Regions from separate parts of the Methyloradius palustris genome, predicted to be linked through region 2. Evidence: predicted binding sites of a transcription regulator. Region 2 holds the regulator's gene; each other region holds the start of a gene.
The links. Region 2 encodes sigma-54, which starts transcription at its own class of promoters, with help from an activator protein. Its sites were predicted from a motif close to TGGCACNNTTCCTGCT; they were not measured.
Positions count from the first base shown of each region.

Region 1 (4,995 bases), 200 kb from region 2:
TCGTTTAATTTCCTTATTAAGATGAGACTCAGGCTTTAATCTTGAAGCCAGCTGCATAAGCTTTTGGATTTTTGCCATCCCAAACAACGCCATCCATCAACTTACTGCTACGCATTGGGTCTTTAGGCACGCTGATGCCAAGTTGGCTAGCGACTTGGGTGTATAGGTCGATCTGGTTTACTTTTTTAGCAATCGCCAAATAGTCTGGGTCGTCTTTCAACAGACCCCAGCGTTTATGCTGGGTAAGGAACCACATGCCGTCTGAGAGGTAAGGGAAATTCACCTTGCCATCGTTGAAGAATTTCATGAAGTTAGAGTCTTCCCATTTTTTACCATTGCCATTGTCGTAATGACCGAGGAAACGGCCTTCAATCACCTCTTCAGGCGCATTAACATAAGATTTACCAGCAATCAGCTTGGCAACAGCTGGACGGTTGGCAGTCGCTTCAATGTAGCGGCAAGCTTCAAGCACAGCCAACATCATGGCGCGGGTAGTATTCGGGTTCTTAGCGACAAACTCGGCGGTTGTGCCTAGTACTTTTTCTGGGTGATCGACCCAAATGTCTTGTGAAGTTGCGACAGTGAAGCCCACTTTGTCGTAAATTGCACGTGCACCCCATGGCTCACCCACACAGTAGCCATCCATATTGCCGATACGCATATTGGCAACCATCTGTGGTGGTGGCACTACAATGGTTTTGACATCTTTAATGGCGTTAATGCCATTTGCGGCCAGCCAGTAATAAAGCCACATGGCATGGGTACCAGTAGGAAAAGTCTGCGCGAAAGTAAAGTCGCGGTTTTCATTATCCAGTAGACGTTTAAGCGTTGGGCCATCGACCACGCCCTTGTCTTTTATCTGATTGGCTAGCGTAATGCCTTGACCGTTATTATTCAGGCTCATGAGCACGGCCATGTCTTTTTGCATGCCACCAATGCCCATTTGCACGCCGTACACCAGGCCATACAGAACGTGGGCTGCGTGCAATTCACCGTTGACTACTTTGTCGCGAACACCTGCCCACGAAGCTTCTTTTGAAGGCACAATCTTGATGCCGTATTTCTGGTCGAAGCCCATTTCGGCAGCGACAACAATTGGCGCACAGTCAGTTAACGGGATAAAGCCAATTTTCACTTCTTTGATTTCAGGGGCATCAGTGCCTGCGGCCCATGCATTATTGCGAACCTGCTCAGGCACCATGCCCATCAAAACAGAGGCACCCAATGCGCCAGCACTTGCACGGAAAAAATTGCGGCGGCTGTTATCAGGGGTTACCACTTTTTCGGTAGCAAAGCTTTTTTGCGCTACATCTTTTTCATTGGTACTCATGTGTTACTCCTAAGTCTCAAAACACAAAATAAAAAAGGCGTCCTGCTTACGAAATAAATTTCGCAGCAAGGACGCCTTTGTCCGGTGAGCCAGCACTGGCTCGTTATTGCTTGTGTACTACTAGTTCTTTATTACTAATTACTAAAATTTTAATTATTTCTTTGCTGTGATTTCTTCTCCCGCCGTTGGGTAGAGATCACCGTTCCAAACTTCTAAATCTTAAAACAGCAACTTTGCTGCTTGTACCACTTGCTCGGCTAACGTTGCCAAGCGTATGTTCTGTTTCATCGCCATATTTCGCAACATGCCATATGCTTCATCTTCGCTAATGCCACGCTGCTTCATGAGTAAGCCTTTGGCTTTTTCTACCACCTTGCGCTCACTCAGCTTGCTGTTTGCCTCATTTAACTCAAGACGCAAACTTTTAAATTCTTCAAATCTTGCTATCGCCGCATCCATAATCGGCCTCAACCGATCACCTGCTAAACCACCGACCACATAAGCACTTACACCTGCTTTTGTAGCCTCTCGAATCTTGTCTCTATCGCCATCATGCGTAAACATCACAATCGGCCGCGGTGCATTCGAATTCATCACAATCAAGTGCTCCAGCGTATCTCTGCTGGGCGACTCTGTATCTATAATCACTACATCGGGCTGCAAGGCACTCACTGCATCATGTAAGTTTGCCGTATCAGACAAACGCCCAATCACGTTATACCCTGCATCTGATAACAATTGAGTGAGTGGAGCTGCACGCTCCGCATGGTTATCTACCAGTAAAACTCGGAGCATAATTGACTCAAGTTAACATTACGCTTTACAGGCAAAAGCAATAGCTATGCCATTGAGAAATAAAATTCGTTAATGCCATGAAATAATTAAATTAAACTTCAGAATCATTTTCAATTGCCACCATAAAAAACGTCAATGTTCACTTAGTTGTGGTGCGCGTGCACCATTATGAAACTTTATCTATTCAGTTTATGGGTATTTGATATATCGACAAGTTATTTCTACCGCCATTAGGTACTGCATTTTTCCCACAGTATTGGCTGTCGACAACCAACACTGGTTACATGCAGCCAAAATTAAAATTAATTACCTATAATAATCAACACTTTATTTACAATTTACCGGGCAAAACCTAGAATAGCCTCATTGGGCATTTATAGATAATGCCAGCCAATTTTTAAACCACAAGATAGGATATTGCCATGTATAAAACATCAATCGCAGCAATTATTGCCGGTTTATTTGTGATAAACCCAGCTTTTGCAGCTGAAAAATTCACAGGAAAGTTAGAAACCGCCATGAAAGCTGCTTTAGCGAAGTACCCAGGCGACGTGATCTCTCTTGAAGCCGAGTTGGATAATGGCAAGGCTATTTACGAGTTCGATATCAAAGGTGCTGACGGCAAAGAATGGGAAGTGGAAGTAGATGCCAAAACAGGAAAGATACTAGAGATAAATCTTGAAGTTGTAGATGCAAGCGACCCTGCATTTAAAGCCAAAGCAAAAATCACTGTTGAAGAGGCAAAAAAGATTGCGCTGGCATTACACGCTGGTGAAGTTGTAGAAAGCGAATTCAAGATAGAAGCTGATGGCGACCCTTCTTACGAATTCGACATCAAGACAAAAGATGGCAAAGAGTGGGAAGTAGAAGTAGATGCTGTGACTGGCAAAGTGGTGGGTAATCAGGAAGAGGTTTACCAGATTGGTCTAGACTAAGATCAGACTCAGGCTGAATTTAACTTAGCCACCCACTAAAAAGGGCTCACTCAATATATTGAGTGAGCCCTTTTTATCAATTAACGAGCATTACTTAATTACAAACACTCATAATCAGTAAGTTCGACGTCTCGGAGTAAAAGCAGCTTTTGATTCAATGTGCCTGAAAGTAATACGGCCATTGTTGATGTCATAAGGTGACAACTCCAAAGTAACCTTATCACCCGCTAAAATTCGGATATGGTTTTTACGCATCTTGCCACCCGTATATGCAACCAGATTGTGACCGTTATCCAAGGTCACTCGAAAGCGCGAATCGGGCAGCACTTCCATCACCACACCATTCATTTCTATAAGCTCTTCTTTTGCCAAGGATATTTCTCCAATAAGTTTTTGTTACCATGATGAAGCAACAATCTCATAGAGTTTTGAGGTGTAGTAAATCAGAGGGAATTCAGTGCGGAATACACAAGACCAGTAGTGCATGTTTTGCATTATTTGAATTAGGTCAATGCAATTTAGACGTCCGCGCAGTATAGGCGCGCAAGTTTAATTAAGCAATCAGCATAATAATGCTTGACTTTGTGTTGATTTGTACGTACAAAGCCAATAAGGCGTTTGGTTATTTCAGTTTTTAAGTCTATGGGCTTATGAATTTGGTAAGCAGACTTTCAGGGTGCCTCCCTTTTAAAAGTATGAAAGTAATATAATGGCAACAGGTATAGTTAAATGGTTTAATGATTCTAAAGGTTTTGGTTTCATTACTCCTGATGGTGGTGGTGACGATTTATTCGCACATTTCTCTGCAATCGTTGATAGCGGTTACAAGAGTTTGAAAGAAAATGAACGCGTTACTTTTGACGTGACAGAGGGTGCTAAAGGTAAACAAGCTTCTAATATCCAGAAGGCTTAATTGCTTATCTGATATTGCTGTAGCTTAGCAACTAACAGAATCCCATAAAATGGCCCTTAATTGGGCCATTTTTATTTGTGTGAGCCCTTAGCGATCAAAACAGAATCAACCAAAACTTGGTTAAGCATCTATTTCATATGAAACCCATCCCACATCTGCTCAGTTTCTTTGCAATTGTCTTTTGCTGCTGTTTAGCTCGGGCAGATCAGCCAGATGTCACCAGCGTAACCACCCTCGATATTAATCGCTATGTAGGAAAGTGGTATGAAATAGCTGCATTTCCGATGTTTTTCCAGAGAAATTGTATTGGTGACACCACGGCAGAATATTCGCTAGATACTAAGGGTGAAATTGACGTCACGAATCGCTGCAGAACCAAAGATGGATTTGACCAAGCGAAAGGCAAAACTTGGCAAGCTAGCCCAATCAGCACATCGCAACTCAAGGTATCTTTCTTCTGGCCTTTTCGCGCCGACTATTGGGTAATCGGCTTAGATGAAGATTATCAATGGGCAGTGGTGGCTAACCCCAACCGCAAATATCTGTGGATACTTTCAAGAACACCAGATTTAAATAAAACTGAATTAGAACGTGCCATGGCAGTTGCAAAAACTCAGGGCTACGACCTCAAGCAGCTAAAATTTACCAAGCATGGCAGCGCTGTTAACAAGGAATAATCTTGGCCTATATTCAGCTTTAGACGGCTTAAATTTGTGAAAGTAAAAACAGCAATATTTTTGTCACAAAAAGGTCATGCATAAAAAAAACATATTGCTATAAACTCACGTGTTCACAACATTGTGTTTCGGGGTTTGAGAATGAAACTAAGCAATCCAGAATATTTAGACAAGATTAAAACGCTATCAGAAGAAGAGAAAGAACGTCTCTTATCAAGAATGGGTGGGAAATTACCGCGCAGGCTTGAGAAAGACAAGGTAAGTGTTGATCTAGCACTGGCCATACAGCTAGAGATTGAAGATGGAAATCTGCAAGAATGGCGTAAAAAAATGCATGCCATTAAA
Region 1 is NZ_AP024110.1:384,648-389,642, reverse strand. Features, by position in the region: gene ntrB (nitrate ABC transporter permease) at 1-1, opposite strand, end outside; gene ZMTM_RS02065 (CmpA/NrtA family ABC transporter substrate-binding protein) at 29-1,330, opposite strand; gene ZMTM_RS02060 (ANTAR domain-containing response regulator) at 1,550-2,125, opposite strand; gene ZMTM_RS02055 (PepSY domain-containing protein) at 2,548-3,060, shown strand; gene infA (translation initiation factor IF-1) at 3,175-3,432, opposite strand; gene ZMTM_RS02045 (cold-shock protein) at 3,770-3,973, shown strand; gene ZMTM_RS02040 (lipocalin family protein) at 4,111-4,650, shown strand; gene ZMTM_RS02035 (hypothetical protein) at 4,792-4,995, shown strand, end outside.
Region 1: a site for sigma-54 is predicted at 2,162-2,177, ahead of ZMTM_RS02060 (ANTAR domain-containing response regulator). Genes of this name have one in related genera too.

Region 2 (4,995 bases):
TGAGTTACGAAACATCGGCCTTTATGGGCGATGATGTGATTGACCTGCCACCGATGCGCCGTGCTGGTCTGGGCGTTACTGTGCCACACGCCATGCCATTGGTAAAAGAGCATGCGCACTACATCACCACACGAGAAGCGGGTTTTGGCGCAGTGCGGGAGTTATGCGAGTTGATCATGAAGGCGCAAGGTACGTTTGATGGCCAGATGGCTAAGTTTCTAAAATGAAAACCCTGAAGTAATGATTGTTATAAAGTTGTTTGCTTGAGATGTTTGGCCGCGCCACGATTCTGTTTCCATTAGCCGTGCTGGGTTTACTTGCGCTCGTCACCTTCTGGATAGACCGCACGGTGCAGCCGCCAGTGATCAAGCCTGATGGCAGTAAACGGCATGACCCTGACTATGTGCTGAATAATTTCAACACGGTAAAAACAGGTATTAACGGCAGCGTACAGTACATATTGGCGGCCACGGAAATGACGCATTTTCCTGATGATGACAGTACTAAATTAGAGCGTCCGCATTTAACGCAATATTCGAGCGATAAGCCTTACACGCAAATTGAAAGCCAACGCGGTACAGTATCAAGCAATGGTGAGATAATCGAATTTATGGACAACGTAAAAGTCTTGAGGCAAGGCTACAAAGAGCGCGGCGATATGACCGTGACGACTGAATATTTGAAGGTGTTTCCTAAAACCGAGATTGCAACCAGTGATAAGGCTGTGGTGATCAAGCAATCACCAAGCACGGAATTGCGCGGCACCGGGATGATATACAACAAAAAAGAAAAAACGCTCAAGCTACTCAAAAACGTACATGTGCATTATTTAAGGCCAGGACTTGCGGATAAGGCAGTTGCAGACAAAGCAGTGCTAGAGGCCAAACAAGACAACAAAGTAGTGGTCACAAAGAAAGCAGTCGCCAAACCACAAGTTAAACAAGCTGGTACTAAACCCAGCACTAACAAAGCTAAAAGCAACAATAATAGTAACGCACAGAATAATCAGGCAGCACCTGCTCAAAACAAGCCCCGTATTCGGAGACAATATGAACAAGCCACACCTTAGTCTGTCGCCCACCCTGTTAGTGGCGTCATTATTTTTATTGGCGTCATCCGCCAGCTTTGCTGAAAAGGCCGATCGGCAGAAACCGATTGATATTGAGGCCGATACAGTCACTGTGAACGATGCAAAGAAAACCAGCACCTACACGGGCAATGTGATTTTGACCCAGGGCACGTTGGAGATTCGTGGCGATAAGCTGATTGTGCGTGAAGATAAAGATGGCTTTCAGCACAGCACTTCGACAGGCATGCCGAGCACTTTCAAGCAAAAAATGGAAGGCAAGGCTGAATATATGCAAGGCAACGGTCAACGCATTGAGTACGATGGCCGTATGGATAAAGTACAGCTTTATACGCAAGCCTCAGTGAAGCGCGGCGATGATGTGATTCATGGCGATTACATCATGTATGACGCCAATGCAGAATATGCTGAAGTATTAGGTGGTGGCTCACAGGTGGCTACGCCCTCTGCGCCTAACGGCCGAGTCCGCGCAGTGATACAACCCAAAAAACCTGTGACTGAATAAAACCAGGCCTGAATAATTAAGAAGTTTTGAGAAAGTTTTAGCAAATACATGAGTGAATTGGTAGTAGAAGGTCTGCGCAAAAAGTATAAATCCCGCACGGTGGTGCAGGATATTTCACTACATGTGAACAGTGGTGAAGTCGTCGGGTTGCTCGGGCCCAATGGTGCAGGAAAAACCACCAGTTTTTACATGATGGTGGGGCTGGTCTCACTGGATGACGGCCGTATCTTGCTAGACGGCAAAGACCTGAGCCGCTTGCCTATTCATCAGCGCGCCAGGCTCGGCCTTTCATATCTGCCACAAGAGCCGTCAATATTCCGCAAGATGACAGTCGCTGAAAATATCATGGCGATATTAGAGCTGCAAAAAATGAGCCCTCAAGTGATGGCTGAGCGGCTGGAAGAATTGCTGCTTGAGCTGCACATTGTGCATATTCGCAACAATATGGCGGTAAGTTTATCTGGTGGCGAGCGCCGCCGTGTTGAAATTGCACGCTGCTTGGCAACCAATCCCAGCTTTATTTTGCTGGATGAACCGTTTGCCGGCATAGACCCGATTGCTGTGCTGGATATTCAAAAGATCATCCGTTTTTTGAGCGCTCGCAATATTGGTGTACTGATTACTGACCATAACGTACGCGAAACCCTCGGCATCTGCGATAGAGCGTATATTGTGAATGACGGGCGCGTATTTGCGGCTGGCAAACCCAGTGAAATTATTCATAACGATAGCGTCAGAGAAGTGTATCTCGGTAAGGATTTCCGCCTGTAATCAGCGCAGGCGGCGTATTAATTATGAAACAAAGCCTACAACTTAAATTTTCGCAACATTTGGCGCTCACACCGCAGTTGCAGCAGTCTATTCGCTTGCTTCAGCTATCAACTCAAGAGTTGAATCAAGAGCTAGAAACCTTGCTGCAAGAAAACCCCCTGCTTGAACGCACCACCAATACTGACCAGCCTGTTGATCTGGAAGCAGAAGCTTTTGTGCCAAACAACACGGTGCAGGAAACATCGATTCCAGCCACTGATGAGCCCGCACGTCAGGAAGAATACGGCGATGACTATTTTGAGTTTTCCAGCGGTAATCGTTGGGAAGACAACAGCGCAGGCAATGACGACGAAAACGACTTTAGCTTTCAGGAGTCTGTCTCTCTTACCTTACGTGAACACCTGATCAGCCAGCTTAAATTGATGCAATTCTCAGAGCGGGATCAAACGCTCGCCATGTTGCTGGTTGATACCATTAATGATGATGGCTATCTTGAACAGCCATTAGAAGAACTACTGGAATTACTGCCTGATGAGCTCGAAATTGATCTGCTAGAGCTACAAACCGCGCTCAAACACATCCAGCATTTAGATCCTCCTGGCGTAGGCGCCCGTAGCCTAGCCGAATGCCTGGCATTACAACTGCAAGCAATGCCAGAAGATACGCCGCATTTGGGCTTGGCGATCAATGTAGCACTCCAACACTTACCCATACTGGCCAGCAGAGACTACGCGAAGCTGCGTAAAACCCTGCAATGCGATGACGATGTATTACGCGCAGTTCAGCTCATGGTCACGCAGCTCAACCCTCGCCCTGGTAGCGATTTTACAAAAATCGGCTCCGACCACTATATTCAGCATGAAATTCTGGTCAAAAAAGTCAAAGGCTTATGGATCGCCACGTTAAATGATGAAGTAGTGCCTAGGCTACGTATCAACCAACTTTATGCAGGTATTTTAAAGCGCAATCGTGACAGCTCCAGCCAATACCTGATGAGCCAGATGCAAGAAGCGAAATGGATGATCAAGAATATCCAGCAGCGCTTCTCGACGATTTTGCGGGTCTCACAAGCGATTGTAGATAGACAACGTAACTTTTTCGAGCATGGTGAAGTCGCTATGCGCCCGCTGGTTTTGCGTGAAATCGCTGATGAACTGGGTTTACATGAATCCACCGTCTCTCGCGTCACCACACGAAAATATATGCTTACACCACGTGGTGTGTATGAGCTTAAATATTTCTTCGGTAGCCATGTATCTACCGAATCTGGCGGCGCTTGCTCTGCCACTGCGATACGCGCATTGATCAAGCAAATGGTGAGCGAAGAAAATGCGAAAAAACCCTTATCAGACAACCAGATTACTGATATTTTGAGTAAGCAAGGAATTATGGTGGCACGACGCACCATTGCAAAATACCGCGAGTCTCTCTCGATACCCGCGGCTAACCAGCGCAAATCCATTTAGGATTTGTGATTTTACTAATGAAGGAGTCAATCATGAACCTGCATCTTACTGGCCATCATCTGGAAATCACCCCTGCACTAAGGGACTACGTCCAGAGCAAACTCGCGCGCATCAGCAACCATTTCGACCATGTCATAGACGTGAAAGTCACGTTTAGCGTAGTTAAACTAGCGCAAAAAGTAGAAGCCACATTGCACGTACCGGGGAATGATTTGCACGCCGAAAGCAGTGACGAGAATATGTATCACGCCATTGATACGCTGAGTGACAAACTAGATCGCCAAGTGTTGAAACACAAAGAGAAACAAGGCGATCACCACAAAACCAATGGCGCTCTGAAACATCAGGCGACTGAATAAAGTTTAGTGATTCCATAAAACTTTTGCACACCATAAAACTGCGAGGCGCAAGCGGCATGCAAAACAAGCCATCATTACCAGATCAACAGGTTTTGTCTGTGCTTGCTGCCGAGCAGTATCTTCTATTTATGTTCCATGATGGATTCAATCATGGCTGAAATCAGTGTAAATCAACTCTATAACGATACCCGCCGTAACCTCAAACTGACTTGGGTATCAGGGCTCGATGGCGGCAATAACCTGCTGACCAGCGAAACTGTCACTAAACCCTCACTGGCCTTAATAGGCCATCTGAATTTTGTACATCCCAATCGCGTGCAAGTGCTGGGCTGTGCTGAAATGGATTACTTGCGCAGCCTGAAATCCAAAGAGTTACACCAAGCGATTCAAAATTTATTTTCAACCGATTTAGCTGCAGTCGTTGTTGCCAATGGTGAAAAACCACCTAAAGAATTGAACGATGCGTCGGATCAATTTCAAACCCCACTATTTACTTCGCCGCTACAAAGCCCTGGCTTGATGGACGTATTGAGCCATTACCTGGCACAGGCCGTGGCTGAATCTACCAGTGCACATGGCGTATTTATTGAGGTTCAGGGCTTTGGCATATTGATTAAAGGTAGCCCAGCCATTGGTAAGAGCGAGTTAGCGCTTGAGCTCATTTCGCGCGGACATCGACTGGTGGCAGATGACATCGTTGATTTTTTCCGTATCGCGCCCGACCGTCTGGAAGGACGTTGCCCGCCATTGTTGCAGGATTTTCTTGAAGTACGCGGGCTAGGTATCCTCAATATTCGCGCCTTGTTT
Region 2 is NZ_AP024110.1:185,844-190,838, reverse strand. Features, by position in the region: gene ZMTM_RS00945 (KdsC family phosphatase) at 1-227, shown strand, start outside; gene lptC (LPS export ABC transporter periplasmic protein LptC) at 269-1,069, shown strand; gene lptA (lipopolysaccharide transport periplasmic protein LptA) at 1,050-1,592, shown strand; gene lptB (LPS export ABC transporter ATP-binding protein) at 1,641-2,363, shown strand; gene ZMTM_RS00925 (RNA polymerase factor sigma-54) at 2,387-3,829, shown strand; gene hpf (ribosome hibernation-promoting factor, HPF/YfiA family) at 3,862-4,188, shown strand; gene hprK (HPr(Ser) kinase/phosphatase) at 4,339-4,995, shown strand, end outside.

Region 3 (4,995 bases), 160 kb from region 2:
AATCCAATGCAGGTAGAGCGTGCTGTGAAGTTATCCGCAGAGAAATATTGCTCAGCTTCTATCATGCTGAGCAAGTCAGTCAACATTACCCACGATTTTGAAATCGTTGAAACGAGCGCAACATAATGGTTAGCCAGGCAATCACAAATCCACCCAAAGGCATGATAGGCATACGCCATGTGGCTTTGTTTATCAAAGAGCTTGAAGTTGCGGTGGATTTTTACGTCAATGTGATGGGTATGCAGATTGAGTGGCAACCCGATCCTGATAATGTCTATTTGACCAACCAAGGTGATGTGTTTGCACTACACCGGGTTGATTATGTGGCGTCGGGGACACAACGCTTGGATCATATTGGCTTCGTATTAAAAACCCCTGAAGACGTAGACCAATGGCATGCATATTTTGTGGAGCACGGTATTAAGATCACCGAAAGTCCCAAGACGCATCGAGATGGCTCGCGTGGCTTTTACTGCCTTGACCCAGTTGGGCACTTACTGGAACTCATATATCACCCACCAATTTCAGACCAAAAATAGTCTGAATTGATTAGGCTCTAAGCAAACCTGCATGGTCATATAGTTTTACGGCCAAGCTGCTATTGTTTTCAATCAGCGCTAGCAAGCGATCGATATTTGGGTGCTTGCCAGCGTTGAGTTTTGCATCTTCTGTATGTTCCGCGTAAATCCCCAAGCCCTCATTCGCAGCCTCAACGCTGATTTCGCCATATTTTTTATATAGATGGTGATACACCTTGATAGAGCCTTGGCTTCCAGGCTTGTTTTCAATCACGGCTGTTGTTTCACCATCTAGCGCTATAAGCTCTATTTTTTGTACATGTTCTGCGGCGGGCAGGGCCGCCAGCTGTTCGCTAAATGGTTTGATGCTAGATTCTTTGCTCATAGGTAATAGCTAGTTTTGGTCATTAGTTTTGAAATCAATTGCATACCTGATTTGATCGGTTTTGGTAACTCTGCGGCGCCATGTTCATAAGCTGTTGCTGCGTGCTTGGCTTCATCAGTTTGCATTTGTTCGACAATGACTCGGCTCTTCGTGTCTTGTTCAGGCAGACTGTCCAAATGGCTTTTCAAATGCTTTTCAACTTGTAGTTCGGTTTCTGCTAAAAAGCCTAGATTCCATTTGTCGCCAAGCGCCCCAGCAATCGCGCCCATGGTAAATGAACCCGCATACCATAGCGGGTTGAGCGCGCTGGTTCTTCCACCTAGCGATTTAATGCGCTCTTCACACCAGGCTAAGTGCTCAGTTTCTTCTTTTGCCGCTTGTTTCAGTGCTTCTACCGTAGCAGGGTTCTTGGCAGTGAGCGATTGTCCACTGTACAAAGCCTGGGCGCAGACTTCACCGCTATGGTTTACGCGCATCAATGCAGCAGCATGCTTCTTTTCTGCACTTTCCAGCGTTGCTTCAGCGAAGTCATGATCAGGATGTTGACGAGCGCTATGGGCTTCCGCTAACAGCGTACGCAGTCCTTTATCAAACTCTATGATTAGTCGATCTAGCATCTTGCTTATTTGCGTTGCAGAATCTGCGCGCCCTTAAGTAGATTCAAGGCCTGATTAAACTGATAGTCAGATTTGCTACCAGGCTCTGGTGGTGCCTTATCGCTGGTTTTGTCAGCAGGCGCTTTGTCTTTATCCACTGGCGCAGGGGTTGCAGCATCTGGTGTTTTTACAGGCGTGGCAGGTGTATTTGCGCTCGCATCTTTAGGGTTGGATAAATGATTCGATAAATCAGCTTCGCGCAGATTAAGGCCTGATGAATCAGAGCTGCTTAGCGTGGCATCTTCAACAGTAATATCGGGCACAATGCCTTTCGCTTGGATAGAGCGGCCGTTAGGTGTGAAGTATCGCGCTGTTGTTAGTTTAATTGCTGTTCCGTTATTCATTGGCAATATTGTTTGCACGGAGCCTTTGCCAAAGCTTTGTGTGCCCATGATAACTGCACGTTTTTGGTCTTGTAGAGCGCCCGCCACAATCTCCGAGGCCGAAGCTGAGCCACCATTGACAATCACAGCCATCGGCACTGTTTTCAGTTCTGGCGATGCGTTGCGCAAGTAATCAGCACTGCCTCTGACGTAGTTTTCAGGATTGGCAGTCAGGTTCATTTTTGCATCTTCAGTACGGCCTTCGGTGTACACGACTAAATCACCTTTGGGGATGAACGCAGCAACAACGCCTACAGCCGCATTCAGCAAGCCGCCTGGGTTATTACGTAAATCCAGTATCAAGCCTTTAAACGGTTCTTTATTTTGATCGCGCAGGGTTTGCAGTGCTTTTGCTAAATCTTCACCAGTATGTTCCTGGAATTGTGTGATGCGAACGTAGGCATAGCCAGGCTCGACTAATTTGTATTTAACACTTTGGGTTTTGATGGCTGCACGTTTTAAGGTGATGACTAAAGGTTTAGGCTCGCCTTTGCGCAATATCGTTAGCGTGATTGGGGTGTCTGGCTTACCGCGCATCATTTTTACTGCGTCACTCAGGGTCAGTCCTTTAACTGCGGTGTCATCAAGTTTTATAATCAGGTCGCCACTTTTAATGCCTGCTTTATATGCGGGCGTGTCTTCAATCGGCGAGACAACTTTCACAAATCCATCTTCCATTCCCACCTCAATACCCAAGCCGCCAAACTCGCCTTGCGTACCTGCCTGCAAGTCTTTAAAGCCATCAGCATCCAAGTAGTCTGAGTGTGGGTCTAGGCCTGATACCATGCCTTTGATTGCTTCAGTAATGAGTTTTTTGTCATCGACTGGTTCTACATAGTCTGTCTTGATTTTGCCGAACACTTCAGCAAATGTGCGCAGTTCGTCCAGTGGTAATTGTGGCTGTGATTTGGCATCTTTATCAGTGCTTTTATCGGCAATCGCAGAATATGTCAGGCTGAGCATGAAGCCCATGGCGATACTGACAACGATTAAGCCAAATTTATTGAGTTGTGCACGCATGTGGAAACTGTTCCTTAATGGAAGGTAAAGTATTAGATTGAGGTAGAGTTAAATATTGAGTAATGCAAATATAAATCGAACAATAGCTTATTTTCCGCTATTTACCATGTATTTGCATAGTAGCCAGCTATTTTGTGGCATAAATTAAAAGGTTTTCCCCAATGAACCAAAAAAATCTAACGGATATTGAAATCGAGTATTGCACCCAATGTCGCTGGCTATTGCGCGCTGCATGGATGGCACAGGAGCTACTTGTTACCTTCGAATACGACATTACCCGCGTGAGCCTAGTTCCTGGGACTGGTGGCATTTTTGAAGTGCGCCTGAATGGGCAGGTGCTATTTTCACGCAAAGAAAAAGGTCGTTTTCCAGAGTCTAAAGAACTGAAGCAATTGATTCGTGATGTTATTGATCCAGACCGCCCCTTGGGACATAGCGATAAAGTCGAATAATAGTCGGGCGAAGACTAAACCCATTTGAGATTCAAAATGTGAACTATTCGCAGTTCTGCAAGATTCTTTTAAAGCGATTAGACTCGGGTTTTCAATCAACGCTTTTAAACCAAACTAGTGAGGTGACACATGGCTAAAAAACCAAAACACGATGAACACAATTCCCCCGTCATCAAGGCGCTCAACCTGATTCTTGAGATGGAGCTGGCTGGTGTGGTGCGCTATACGCACTATGCGCTGATGGTCTATGGATATACGCGCATACCGATTGTTTCATGGCTACGGGGGCAAGCCACGGAATCTCTCGACCACGCTAACAAAGCTGGTGAATTGATTACGCATCTTGGCGGGCATCCTTCATTGTCTATAGGCCCACTGCTTGAAACGCATAACCACGACATTGGCGATATTTTGCGTGAATCGCTCGAGCATGAAAATGCTTCACTCAATTGTTATCGCAAACTGCTGAAGTTAGTAGAAGGTGATTCAGTGATGCTGGAAGAATATGCGCGTGAAATGATTTATGCAGAAGAGTTGCATATCGGCGAAGTTGATAAAATGTTGCGCAAACCTGGCGATGTAGGTGTGTTTTACAAGTAATAAATAGCCAAGTCTGAATAAACTAAAAGCGGCCATTTAAGCCGCTTTTAGTTTAATTTGGATCGCGCGAGTTACTCACTCATTTGATTGCTGGCCGCGCTAATGGCCGCTGCATCCTTAGGGGATATCAGTTTTTCATCTAGCCGTTTTGCGCCATTAAACCGTTTTACCCAGTAACTATCATCCATATCCACCACGCTAATGCCGCCGCCTGTGCTGGGTGCGTGAATAAATCGATGCCCGCCAATATAAATGCCGACGTGAGAAAACGCTGTTTTTAGTGTGTTGAAGAACACTAGGTCGCCTGGTTGCAACTCATCTATTGAGACGGATTGCCCTAACTGGCTGATGGCGCGCGCGCTGTGAGGTAAAGTCAGGCTGGCTGCCTGTTGAAATACATAACGTACAAAGCCGCTGCAATCAAAGCCTGTATCTGGATTTTTGCCACCATAGGTATAGCGTATGCCAGTCAGGCTTAATGCATTCATCATGACTTCTTGCACAGTGTCAGACCATCTAGATGCGCTGGCTTGGCCGTTTTGATCGTTATTTACTGAATCACTGTTGTTAGCGGCCATTCCATTGGGAACCATAGTGCGATCCGCAGCATGAGCTTGCAAACTCAGGCTGAGTAATATGGCCAGTAAAGTAGGGCGTATTAACATGAAATGCATTCTAAAAGCGTTGAGTACTATTTGTAAACCCTTATTTTTGTTCATGAATTTTAGCTGTAACTGAATTCAACGCCCAAGGCAGCAACAAGTGCAACAATCTATGGTGTAGAATCAAACTAGATAAATTCTGAACCATGAGGTCAATCGATGCGCAAACATCAATCTCTGACGGGGCTAAATTTGAGAGTAAACGCAAGTAAAGCAGTGCATGCGGTGCTGAATAAAGTGATCCACCAGGCTGATCATGGCCATGAAACGCTGGCCGAGCATGCGCAGCAGATAGGCACTTCAGCAAAGCATAGAATGA
Region 3 is NZ_AP024110.1:343,931-348,925, forward strand. Features, by position in the region: gene ZMTM_RS01835 (OsmC family protein) at 1-126, shown strand, start outside; gene ZMTM_RS01840 (VOC family protein) at 126-539, shown strand; gene ZMTM_RS01845 (DUF2322 family protein) at 550-903, opposite strand; gene coq7 (2-polyprenyl-3-methyl-6-methoxy-1,4-benzoquinone monooxygenase) at 900-1,520, opposite strand; gene ZMTM_RS01855 (S41 family peptidase) at 1,526-2,962, opposite strand; gene ZMTM_RS01860 (SelT/SelW/SelH family protein) at 3,124-3,414, shown strand; gene ZMTM_RS01865 (ferritin-like domain-containing protein) at 3,544-4,014, shown strand; gene ZMTM_RS01870 (C40 family peptidase) at 4,086-4,679, opposite strand; gene ZMTM_RS01875 (hypothetical protein) at 4,869-4,995, shown strand, end outside.
Region 3: a site for sigma-54 is predicted at 3,046-3,061, ahead of ZMTM_RS01860 (SelT/SelW/SelH family protein). Genes of this name have one in related genera too.

Region 4 (4,995 bases), 450 kb from region 2:
CAGAATATCGCGCACGCCATTGATATTGGTTTTGGCCCAATCAGCGGCACGCAGGGTTTGGTAAAGAAAACGTGCAACGAGATCGCCATGGTTTTCCAGAAAATCTTCATGCACAGTGATTGGCCTAGGCGTGCCGTTATTCACACGCGTCTTAAGGTCTGCGTAGCTATCCAGATTGATACCTACTACTGCGCCCAAACGTTTGGCGGCATCAACAGCGGAAGCGCCTTTGACATATACAGCATCGACATTGCCATCAATCAGATCCTGCAAGCCAGACCACAGATCACCAAGTCGCTCACCGCGGTTGCCAGTGTTGCCCCAACCAGAAGCAACCTCCACCAGTTTGACATCATCCAGAGTCAAACCAGCAATAGACAACGCGCCCTTATAACCATGCAGGCTCATGCCACGGGCAATACTACTGCCACGAATGTGATCCTTAATTGGATGGTCAATGAAAGCTGGCAGTGCTAAGCGCTTGCCACGCAGATGCTCAGGCTTGGTGATGCCAGAATCAGGCCTTACTAATATGGCTTGCCATTCTTCTATCCACGTCAACCCTATCAGTTTTGTAGCTGCTCCTTGTGCCCTGGCTGCAAGAGCCAACAAGTTGCCACCTTCGCGGATCAGGGTTGGCAGCTGGTGATCGTAGTGATGGCGCTGTAACTCACGTGGCGCATCCTGTAATGTAGAAACCTTGATGCCATCCTGTGCAAACTCCTCATCTAGCCAACCTAGCTTATACGCAAGGCCAGTGGCTGTAGGAACTGGGCAACGGGTGAACCATATCTGGTCGATATTCTGCGTGCTCATATCTTTTCTCTCATTTCTCTACGCTTAGCCCAAATCCGTCACGGGCACCAAACCTTCTGTCTTGGCCTGTTCGAATATCTTGGCCATCTTCCATTGCTGCGCCAATACGCCAGGGCCGTAATCACGAGAACCACCGAGAGACTCTGCTAGCAGCTGAATCTGAGCACCTTCTTCTAGCAGCAGGATGAATTCGGCTGTTTTGCGCAAGCCTTCCTTGCCCCATACGGTTGATCCACCGTTGGCTTCGAGAATAGCTGGAGTGTGGGGATTGAGCTTGATTTGGTCGAGAATGTAATCTACCTCTTGCTGACGGCGGTCAATATAGACCGGCAATTCACGAATCAGCTTGAAGCGCTGCACTGGCACATAGCGAATCGGTAAAGTGCGATGGGTTTGTGCCCATGCGCCGAGATATGGAGAATGCACATGGGATACGGTAGTGATATCAGGATGCTGCTGGAATATCTTGGTATAGCGACCTACACCACCAGCCTTGCCTTGATAAACCGTGCCGTCAAAACCGGCCACTGTTGCTTCCAGCTTTTTGCCACGATTGAATGGGCCTGGATCATTGACTATCACAATCTTATCTTCACCAGGCACACGCTCGACAAAGCCAACCGTGCCGTTAGCGGTGATAGTGCCCGTTTCACGAAACACATCAAATGCCAGCTGTGCCTCGACCAGCACTTTGGCGACAAAAGCATCAATATCTGTTTTTGTTTCTATGGCTACTACACTCATTTTCATATCCTTTATTGAACGTTGAATACAACTCACTGCGACATAAGCGCAATAGCTGTGCCAAGATCCAATAATAAATACAAGTTATTGATATTATTAATTTAATTAAGAATTAATACGAAATGATCTGATGTGCTGATTTCAACAATTGATCTGAATAGAACAGTAGCTGTTGCCTAGCAAACACTTTAGAGTTCATTTAACCTTTAATTCTTTATAGTTATATTGATATTATTTATTATTCATATACATTTTAATAACTATTAAGTATATTCACGCCATTCATTAGCAGAGAGTGAGCACAAGAATGCGCACACAACCATGGCACTATGATTTACCTGGAAATGATCGCTCGGGCAGCAGCCCAAGCTTAGAACACCGCCGAGATTCCGTTGAACGGTCGGTGGAAGCCGCTGATCATGTAATCACTCACCCTAATCCGTCTGCGGTTAGTTTATCTATCCGTGCCAGCGCTCTGGTATTCAGCGACCCAAAGTCGCAAAGCCTGCTGAGCCTGATTGAGAAGATTGCTGCCAGTAACGCGACCGCATTGATCATTGGTGAAACGGGTACCGGCAAGGAGCTGATTGCACGTCATATTCACGCCTTGAGCAACCGCAAGAACGGGCCATTTCAGGCCATCAATTGCGGCGCATTCTCCGAGACGCTTGTTGAAAGCGAGCTATTTGGCTACGAGCGTGGTGCATTTACTGGTGCCAATACATCCAAGATAGGCTGGTTTGAAACCGCCAATGGCGGCACCCTGTTTCTGGATGAAATAGGCGATTTGCCGCAATCCACTCAAGTAAAACTGCTACGTGTGCTACAGGAACGTGAAGTAGTAAGGGTAGGCTCACGCAAACCCACACCGATTGATGTGCGCCTGATTGCCGCCACCAACGTAAATCTGGAAGAAGCCGTGCGCGCTGGCCGCTTCCGCGAAGATTTGTATTACCGCATCAAGGTAGTACCAATCGACTTGCCGCCATTGCGTGAGCGCCGTGGCGACATATTGCCGCTGGTTGAGCACTTTCTGAATGTGTATAAAAACCGCTTGCAGACTGCTACCCCACAACTGGCACCAGAGACCATACGACTCATGCTCGATTACCCCTGGCCTGGCAATATTCGCGAGCTAGAGAATGTGATTCACCGCGCCTTGCTGGTATCCACATCGTCGTCGCTACAACCCAAAGACCTGAACCTGCCAGCTATTCATGCGCATAGTCTGGATCTGAAAGATCAGGGTTATCAAAAGCCAGAGCTTCAATCTGTAGGTTATACAAGCACATCCTACATAGCCGATAGCGGTACAGATGCGCTGGAGAGAACCCTCAACGAGCTATTTGAAAAAGCACCTGATAATCTCTATGACTTGATCAACGGCGTTACCGTTGCCAAGGCTTATGAGTTTAGCAACAAGAATCAGGTACATACCGCCAAGTTGCTAGGCATCAGCCGCAATATTTTGCGCGCACGACTGAAAGAACTTGGACTAATCGCCTGATCTATAGCTGTTAAACGATAAAAAAACAGGGCCGATAATTTCGGCCCTATTCATTTCTGAATGGCGACTATCAAATTGTAATTTCTAAGCAACGAGCGCCTGCAAATTCTCCTGCTGCAAGAGAAATACTGCCTGATCTACCGCAACATCAATCCGCTGCTTGATTGCATCGCTTGTTAACTCATAATTCACGAACTCAGTATCTTTGGCATATATCGCCGTAGGCACGGTATAGACGCCGAAAAAGCTGGCGAGTGTTCGTAGTTGGTAGTCCAGCACCAGCGCATGCTGGTCACTACCCCCAGTAGCCGCTAGAATCGCGACTTTACCTGCCAACCGCTTTGGGTCTAGCAAATCAAAGAAATGCTTTAGCAAGCCAGTATAAGAAGCCTTATAGACTGGGCTAGCAATCACAATCAAATCTGCTTCATCCAGCTTTTTATACTCAGCCGCCAAAGCATCAGGAAACTGGTTATAAGAAACTGTGCTGCCCAGTACCGTTGCGATCTGCGCAATATCAATCACCTCAGCATGCGCATGCAGCTTTTGTGATGCCTTGTTCACGATCACCTCCACCAAATTCTTGGTGCGTGATGGTTGGGTAATGCTCCCCGAAATTCCGACTATTTTTGCCATACATTAAGCCTTGTTCAAATTGGTTATAAAAGATAGATGGGGTCATACTTGCAAAAGCAATGCCATTAAATAATATCTTTTATAATCAATGACTAATTAATTTATAAGGGTATATTTAATAGAATAAGTCAGATATCAATACATCAAATGTTGATGCAATGTTGCAGCAACAACACTTTGTGGCAGATAGCAGAGTATTGATGGGCAACTTATGACTACTTTCGCGCCAAATAAAAAGCAGGAGCCACTAAATAACCCCTGCTTTTTTACAGTCTGCTTATGCTTAAGCTGCTTTCTTTTCCAATGACTGCAATACTTCCCTTAATGGATTTGGGTCTATCCAGGCATTTACATCAAAATCTGCCTTGATGAAGCCCCATTTCAACAAGAAATCCTTGTAGCCAGATAAAGCGGCGATGGATTCAGGGTTGAGATCAGTACCCTGATGCAGGTGAATGTCGTTGCCGTAGGCTTTGCGTACCCATTCATCGGTAGAGCCTGATTCGCGGGCAATATAAGCGACGGTTTCAGCTTCATGGCTGGCTGCCCAGTCGCCGACTGAAAGCACTTGGCGCAAGAAGCGCACGACTAAGTCAGGTCTTTCACGCAGTAGTGCACCATCCACCGTGATTGGGCGGGGTGCGCCGTTGTTGGCACGTACTTTTGGGTCAGGATGGTTGCGTACGTCATACACAATGGTAGCGCCATGATGTATGGCAGCCGCATAGCCGCGCGCACCTTTGACAAAGATTGCATCCACGGCACCACTATTTAGCGCATTGAATTCAGTCTCGTAATCCACGCGATCTGTCAGTGCCCAGCCGCGGCCAGTAGGTCTCACAGGGGTATCAAAATCAATGATTTCAACATCTTTATCGGTCAAGCCCGCTGTTTCTAGCGTCACGATAATGCCGCGCAATGCGCTGGCACGTTGATGATCAATACTGATGGCATTGCGTGGTAGTGCGATCTTTTTACCTTTTAAATCTTCTGGACGTGAAATACCTGAAGATGGTAATGCAAGAATCAATTGTGCTTCATTCACCCAGTTGAGGCCGATGACGCGGGTATCTGTACCATTAGCACGCGCCCATATGGCAGGCACATTGCCGCCCTGGCGGAATGAGTGTGGCAAACGGTGATCGTAGTGCGATTCACGGATATCAGGGTCTTGCGTATCTTGCAGGGTGTTGATGGTAATACCATCGGCTGCAAACTCCTTGTTGATCCAGCCTTCGCGAGCCGCTAGGCCTAGCGGTGTAGGCACTGGGCAGCGTGTGTACCAGATGGTA
Region 4 is NZ_AP024110.1:635,470-640,464, reverse strand. Features, by position in the region: gene ZMTM_RS03100 (ABC transporter substrate-binding protein) at 1-816, opposite strand, end outside; gene ZMTM_RS03095 (class II aldolase/adducin family protein) at 841-1,560, opposite strand; gene ZMTM_RS03090 (sigma-54 interaction domain-containing protein) at 1,868-3,067, shown strand; gene ZMTM_RS03085 (NAD(P)H-dependent oxidoreductase) at 3,152-3,703, opposite strand; gene ZMTM_RS03080 (ABC transporter substrate-binding protein) at 3,987-4,995, opposite strand, start outside.
Region 4: a site for sigma-54 is predicted at 1,608-1,623, ahead of ZMTM_RS03095 (class II aldolase/adducin family protein). Genes of this name have one in related genera too.